3 regions of the Vibrio sp. 1069 genome follow, and region 2 is predicted to be linked to each of the others. Evidence: predicted binding sites of a transcription regulator. Region 2 holds the regulator's gene; each other region holds the start of a gene.

Region 1 (2,210 bases), on a different contig from region 2:
GTTTCCCATGTAAGACCATGAACACCAGTGAGGGGGGCCACAGAAACAAAGGTTGTTTCTAAAGGTTTGCCAGAGTAACTGATCGGAATACTTTTCAACTCGATCCCTAGTTTTGCGAAATCTTGTTGAGGTTTACTGCCAGCTGGAGCGCCCAAGTGCCATTCGAGTAATTGACCCACCCAACCTTTATCACGTTTTAAGTTTTCAGGAACAATCATATTCGCCTCGGCGGCCAACTCAGCAAAACAGAGTCCTGCCATATCATGCGCTCGTTCCAATAGCTCTGCTTCTGTTTGTGGTTCTGGTTTCATAGTTACAAGGTGGTATTACAAAAAATATAGTTTATCAAACTCCGACCAAATCTACTGTTTAAGATTTCACCGAGGCGGTGTAAGAACGATCAATTCATAACTTATCCACAGGTGGAGGAGGTGTTGATAAGATCCTGGCGGGGTCTGTATGAATAAACAGGGGTTAAAATGCATTTTTGGGGTTGATTTTGTTGTAATCATCTAAACGAATAGCAGGTGAGTGTGGATAAATAGCCTGTTGGTGGATCTTTGACCGATCTGAGTTTGGTGAAAAGATCATCAAGAAACTGAAGATCGAATTATCGTTGTTTTTAAAAATAAATACTTTTTTATCAATGTTTTATGTTTATTTTTTTGTTTCTTCATCTGTTTTGCTTTTGATGGGATTGAACTGAATTACTCATTTGAATTGAATTCTTCACAAAGTTATTCACAGAAAAGGTGAATAAATGTGGGCAATGTCTCACTCTTGTGTTGATAAGGTATGGTTTGATTAAAAGATATCCAAAAATGGTGAAAAGGTAATAAATCTTGCTCATATCACATCAGTAAGTTTGCTAGTAATGGGGATATGTGGAAAAATCACGGTAATAAAAAATTTATTCATAGAGGTTAGCCAGTGATAGATGGCGATGGTTACCGACTTAATGTTGGTATTGTGATATGTAATAACCATGGTCAGGTCTTCTGGGCTAAACGATACGGGCAACACTCATGGCAATTTCCACAAGGTGGGATTGACGAAGGTGAAACCCCTGAACAAGCCATGTTCAGGGAGTTATACGAAGAAGTCGGTTTAACGAAAAAAGACGTTAAGATCATTGCAACAAGTCGTCATTGGTTAAGATATAAGCTACCAAAGCGATTGGTGCGTTGGGACTCCAAGCCTGTTTGTATCGGCCAAAAACAGAAATGGTTTCTGCTGAGATTAGAATGCGATGAGTCTCGCATTAATATGCAACGCGGAAAATCCCCTGAATTTGATGGTTGGCGCTGGGTAAGTTACTGGTATCCAGTTAGGCAAGTTGTTTCTTTCAAGCGAGATGTTTATCGACGAGCGATGAAAGAATTTGCATCCTTGGCCATGCCTTTTCGAGAGAGAAAAGCGAAAGGGAAAAGAAAAAAGCAACGTAGAGGATAATCATGCTCAGTCAGCTAAGGGAAATAGTTGAGAAAGTCTCCAGGGTCGATGATGTGCATCTGGCACTCGATATATTGGTGAAAGAGACTTGTGCTGCCCTTAGTACTGAGTGCTGTACTATCTATCTTGCTAATGAAGAAATGCAGCGCCTTGAGTTAATGGCAACTCAAGGCCTTATTTTTGAAGGTGATAGTATTCATATCAACTTCAATGAAGGCTTGGTTGGGTTGGTAAAACGAAGCGCTGAACCCCTTAACCTTGCCGAAGCCTCAAAACACCCCGAGTTCAAATTCTTTCCTCAACTCGGCGAACAGATTTACCACTCTTTTTTAGCTACTCCAATCATTCATCGTAAACAAGTTTTAGGTGTGTTGGTGATCCAACAAAAAACGCCGCGCTTGTTTAGTGAAATGGAAGAATCGTTTCTTGTTACCTTATCCGCTCAGTTAGCGGTGCTCATTGCACATGCGCAGAATCTTGGGCATTGGCAGTTAGCATCTAAACCCACGGTATTAAAAGGTTTGCCTGCGTCTACTGGTGTCGCGATTGGAGAGTTTTGGTTCGACAATACCCAGCCGAGTTTATCGGATGTTTTCCCTTCGTCCACGTTAGATAAGGAACGCGAGCACGAGACATTACTAGTGGCCATAGAGCGAGCGTTAAATGACTTTCGCCGTATGCGGAAAAAGCTGGACAGTGAAATCAACAAAGATGCGCTTGCGATCTTCGATCTGTTTACTCACTTACTGAATGATCCG
Region 2 (2,210 bases):
CTTACCTTTAAACTCTACATCTCGTAACAAGGAGTCGTTATGACGCCCGATGTGTTATTTGAATCGCTATGGCAAGATTACATTCAACGTCTTTGCCCTTCGGCGGCTAAAGTGCATCAGCTGCTTCAAGAAGATGAGCCTCTGATTAATGATCATATAGCTTTACGTACCTTCAATATCGCGCCTCTTGGTATTGAAACTCTAGCTAAGCCATTTGTAGCTATTGGTTACAAGGCGTGTGGTGATTACATTTTCGAAAGCAAAAAGCTGGTTGCTAAGCACTATGAGCACCCAGATCCGAAGCAACCTAAAGTATTTATTAGTGAGCTAAAAGTTGAAGAGTGCTCGCCTGAGCTACAAGAGATTGTGAAAAATTTGGTGGCACAAATCGATGCTGACAAGCTGAAAGATAGCGCATTCTTACATGGTGGACGCTTGTGGGATTTAAGCTTTGCTGATTACCAAACGTTGGCTAAAGAAAGTGAGTACGCATCTTGGCTTGCGGCGCATGGTTACGGAGCAAACCACTTCACGGTGAGCGTTAACCAGCTCAATGAATATGAAGAAGTGAAGCAGGTAAACGATCATCTGCGTACCGCTGGGTTTACCATTAATGAAAATGGTGGTGAAGTGAAGGGCACTCCTGAGGTGTTGCTAGAGCAGTCATCGACCATGGCAGATAAAGTAGCGGTTCGTTTTAGCGAAGGCACTGAAATTATCCCTGGCGGGTTTTATGAATTTGCTAAGCGCTATCCGATGGAAAATGGTGATTTGTACCCAGGTTTCGTGGCCGCTTCAGCTGACAAAATCTTTGAAAGTACGAATGGCTAAGTTTTAGGGTTAACCTGTTAAGCTTACTCATTAGTGTTCGCTGCACCCTATCTCATTTGGTCATGAGTAAATAAAAAGCCACCAATGTTGCCATTGGTGGCTTTTATAATTTTGTTCGTGTCACTCTAGTTCGAGATTAACGAGTACCGTAAACCACGATGGTTTTACCGTGAGCAGAGATTAGGTTCTGCTCTTCTAGCATCTTCAAGATACGACCTACTGTCTCACGAGAACAGCCAACAATTTGACCGATTTCTTGACGAGTGATCTTGATTTGCATGCCGTCTGGGTGAGTCATTGCGTCTGGTTGTTTTGCAAGGTTCAGAAGCGTCTGAGCGATACGACCAGTTACGTCTAGGAACGCCAGGTCACCCACTTTTTGGCTAGTTACTTGAAGACGACGAGCCATCTGCGCAGAAAGACGCATTAGGATGTCTGGGTTTACTTGGATAAGCTGACGGAACTTCTTGAAAGAAATTTCAGCAACTTCACAAGGAGATTTAGCACGAACCCAAGCTGTGCGCTCTTGGTCTTCCTCGAATAGACCAAGTTCACCAATAAAGTCTCCTTGGTTTAGGTAAGAAAGGATCATCTCCTTACCTTCTTCGTCTTTGATAAGAACCGCAACAGAACCTTTAACGATGTAGTACAAAGTTTCTGCCTTTTCGCCCGCGTGAATTAGCGTGCTCTTTGAAGGGTACTTATGAATATGACAGTGTGAAAGAAACCACTCTAATGTTGGGTCGGTTTGAGGTTTACCTAGAACCATAATATCTCACTTCCTCTGCAGGGTACGCTTGCGCTATCCATATTTTAGCTAAGCCTGAATTAGGCCTACTAGAATAAGAGCACTTTTTATATGCTGCAAGCTCTCTTGTGTTTCGGTAAGAAATAGTATCCTTTTTCGAAAACGATTTCTTGATTTTAATCGTGCCATGATTGAGATTTTGTAAGCAAAACTGTGCACATGATCACGGTATGAAAAGTAAACATCTTCGCAGGCAGGTTTTTAGCCAATTTTCCCTGTTTCGATGAGCTGTTGTAGGATAGGCCGAACTATGAGCTCCATTGCAAAGCTCATCTTACCGCCGGGTACGACAATCGTGTTGTGGCGTGACATGAATGAGCCATCAATCATGGCCAGCAGATATGGGAAGTCGACATTCTTGATACCGCGTAGGCGAATCACCACAAAACTCTCATCCAAACTAGGGATGCCTTTTGCATTAAGTGGGTTGGAAGTATCAACGGTCGGTACGCGCTGGAAGTTGATGTGAGTACGAGAAAACTGCGGAGTGATATAGTTGAGGTAATCGTCCATGGATCGCACGATTGAGTCCATTACCGCTTCACGCGAATGGCCGCGATCGCGAGTGTCA
Region 3 (2,210 bases), on a different contig from region 2:
TGGAAGTACTGCTGCATCAGACGCAGTGTTTTACCTTTCTCGTGGTTGTCGTTCGGGTAAAGCACTTTAGTGATGTTACCTGCGTCGATCAGTGCGTGCTGAGCTTCGAAGTAATCACCATTGTTAAAGCTTGCTAGTGAGAATGGTGCAATCGCCTGACATTCCCAAAGACGTAGCGGGTAAACCGTGTCTGATTCGTAACCCACAATTGGAAGATCCCAAGGCATTGCTCTTACTGTCATGCCTGGTACCCATTTGCGAACTTCTTTACCGTTCTCGTTAATCACTTCAACGTGACCGTAGAAACCGATCTCTTGCGCAAGTTCTGGACGCGCAATTTCCCAAGGGTAGCCTTCTACACCGCGCCAAGCGTCAGGTGCTTCTTGCTGGCGACCATCTTTGAATGACTGTTTAAATAGACCGTATTCGTAATGTAAACCATAGCCGACAGTTGGGAATTCTTGTGCCGCACATGAATCCATGAAACACGCAGCCAGACGACCAAGGCCACCGTTACCCAATGATGGGTCGCGCTCTTCTTCTAGCAGATCAGTTAGGTTGTAACCCAGTTCAGCCATTGCTTCTGTTACTTGTTCATACAGACCCATGCTGATTAGGTTGTTACCCGTCAAACGACCGATAAGGAATTCTAGCGAAAGGTAGTTAACGCTCTTCGCACTTTTAATGCGTGGATCTTCTTCTGTCGCAAGCAAATCTAGAGTAGTAAATTCAGCCAGAGCATGCCCCATTGCTAGGTACCATGCGCGGCTGTCTGCGTTTTCAATCGTATGAGCGTAAGTTACAGATAGGTGTTTCTTTACGCTTTCTTGGAACGACTTCTTGTCAAATTGTTTTTGTTGAGTAGGTTTCATTACGAAATTCTCACGTCTTTTGGTAATTCATCTGCCATACATCGTGCATTTACCTCTGTGAATAAACATCCTCCTAATTCTCATCCTTTGAAGGAGGAGGGCTGAGGGCGTAGAGGGGGTACCATTGCTAGGTTAGTGATCCAAATCTCAACAAAGTGAACTTTGCACCAGTTCTTAGTGATTTTGATCACAATGGAATGTGAGAAAGGTTAAAACCCGTTCATGACGCTTTTTATAGTCCACTCATCTGATGATGTGAAAATTGTAATATCGGTCACATTAACTCGGTCAGCGTAGAAGAACTTTTCGTAATCTATGTGCAACGCGATCTTAACGCTAACGAAACAAACGACATTTAAGTGACGACAATCACAAATAAAGGGCGTAGTTGATGGTAAATCCATCAACCCTTGAGAATTAGGAAGTGGATCAAAGTAACGAACATTTCTGATGTCGTAACATCCCTCTCAGCTCACAGGATTGTACGCTTTTTATACAAACTAGAATTAGGCGATGTGAGTTATTTCTAGTTTTCGCTAGCTTTTATATCTAAGTGACCGTATGGAATGGTTTTTCAGACGGACACAAGCCCCAATAGTAGCGACATTATCCGGTATTCAAACAGTGTTTTTGATGCTGATGACATCATTCAGTAAGACGGCTTTCAAGGGGGCTTTACTAGAATGATCACGTTGCTGTCATTTGGGTATACATAAATAAGGACATAACTACTAATGTGGATTCCATCTAAGCTTACTCGACCAGGACGCCTGCACAATGCCATCGTGCGCCCACGAGTGTTGGACTTACTACAGCAAGCGCCTTACTACAAATTGGTTTTATTCCGATCCCCAGCAGGTTACGGAAAAACAACAATGGCAGCGCAGTGGCTATCCGATAAGCCAAACGTCGGTTGGTACAGCATTGATGACAGCGATAACGACGGCTTTCGCTTTGTAAACTATCTGCTTCAAGCATTAAACAAAGCCACCAACTTCAGTTGCGCTAACGCACAAAAACTGGCGGAAAAACGTCAGATCTCGTCTTTACGCTCCCTATTTAGCGAAGTATTCGCTGAAATGGCTGACTTTCATCAAGAGTGCTACGTGGTGCTTGATGACTACCATTTAATCACGAATGATGAAATCCATGAATCCATGCGTTTCTTCTTAAAGCACATGCCAGACAACCTCACCGTTGTGGTAACCAGTCGTGCAGCGCCGCCTCTGGGCACTGCAAACTTACGTGTTCGTGATTTAATGATCGAAATCGGCAACGAGATGTTGGCGTTTGATACCGAAGAAACCACTCGCTTCTTTAACCAGCGTATCGCCGATG

Evidence for each region. Region 2 encodes CRP, which controls carbon source genes, mostly activating them, when cyclic AMP is high. Its sites were predicted from a motif close to TGTGANNNNNNTCACA; they were not measured.
Region 1: the regulator CRP is predicted to act here: its motif matches at 762-777, upstream of rppH (RNA pyrophosphohydrolase).
Region 3: the regulator CRP is predicted to act here: its motif matches at 1,136-1,151, upstream of R7040_RS06940 (glycogen/starch/alpha-glucan phosphorylase).

The regions. Positions count from the first base shown of each region.
Region 1 is NZ_JAWOWP010000017.1:59,015-61,224, forward strand. It holds gene mutH (DNA mismatch repair endonuclease MutH) at 1-311, opposite strand, end outside; gene rppH (RNA pyrophosphohydrolase) at 931-1,452, shown strand; gene ptsP (phosphoenolpyruvate--protein phosphotransferase) at 1,455-2,210, shown strand, end outside.
Region 2 is NZ_JAWOWP010000024.1:30,162-32,371, forward strand. It holds gene R7040_RS22320 (DUF1338 domain-containing protein) at 40-831, shown strand; gene crp (cAMP-activated global transcriptional regulator CRP) at 968-1,600, opposite strand; gene R7040_RS22330 (phosphoribulokinase) at 1,841-2,210, opposite strand, start outside.
Region 3 is NZ_JAWOWP010000003.1:191,138-193,347, forward strand. It holds gene R7040_RS06940 (glycogen/starch/alpha-glucan phosphorylase) at 1-872, opposite strand, end outside; gene malT (HTH-type transcriptional regulator MalT) at 1,607-2,210, shown strand, end outside.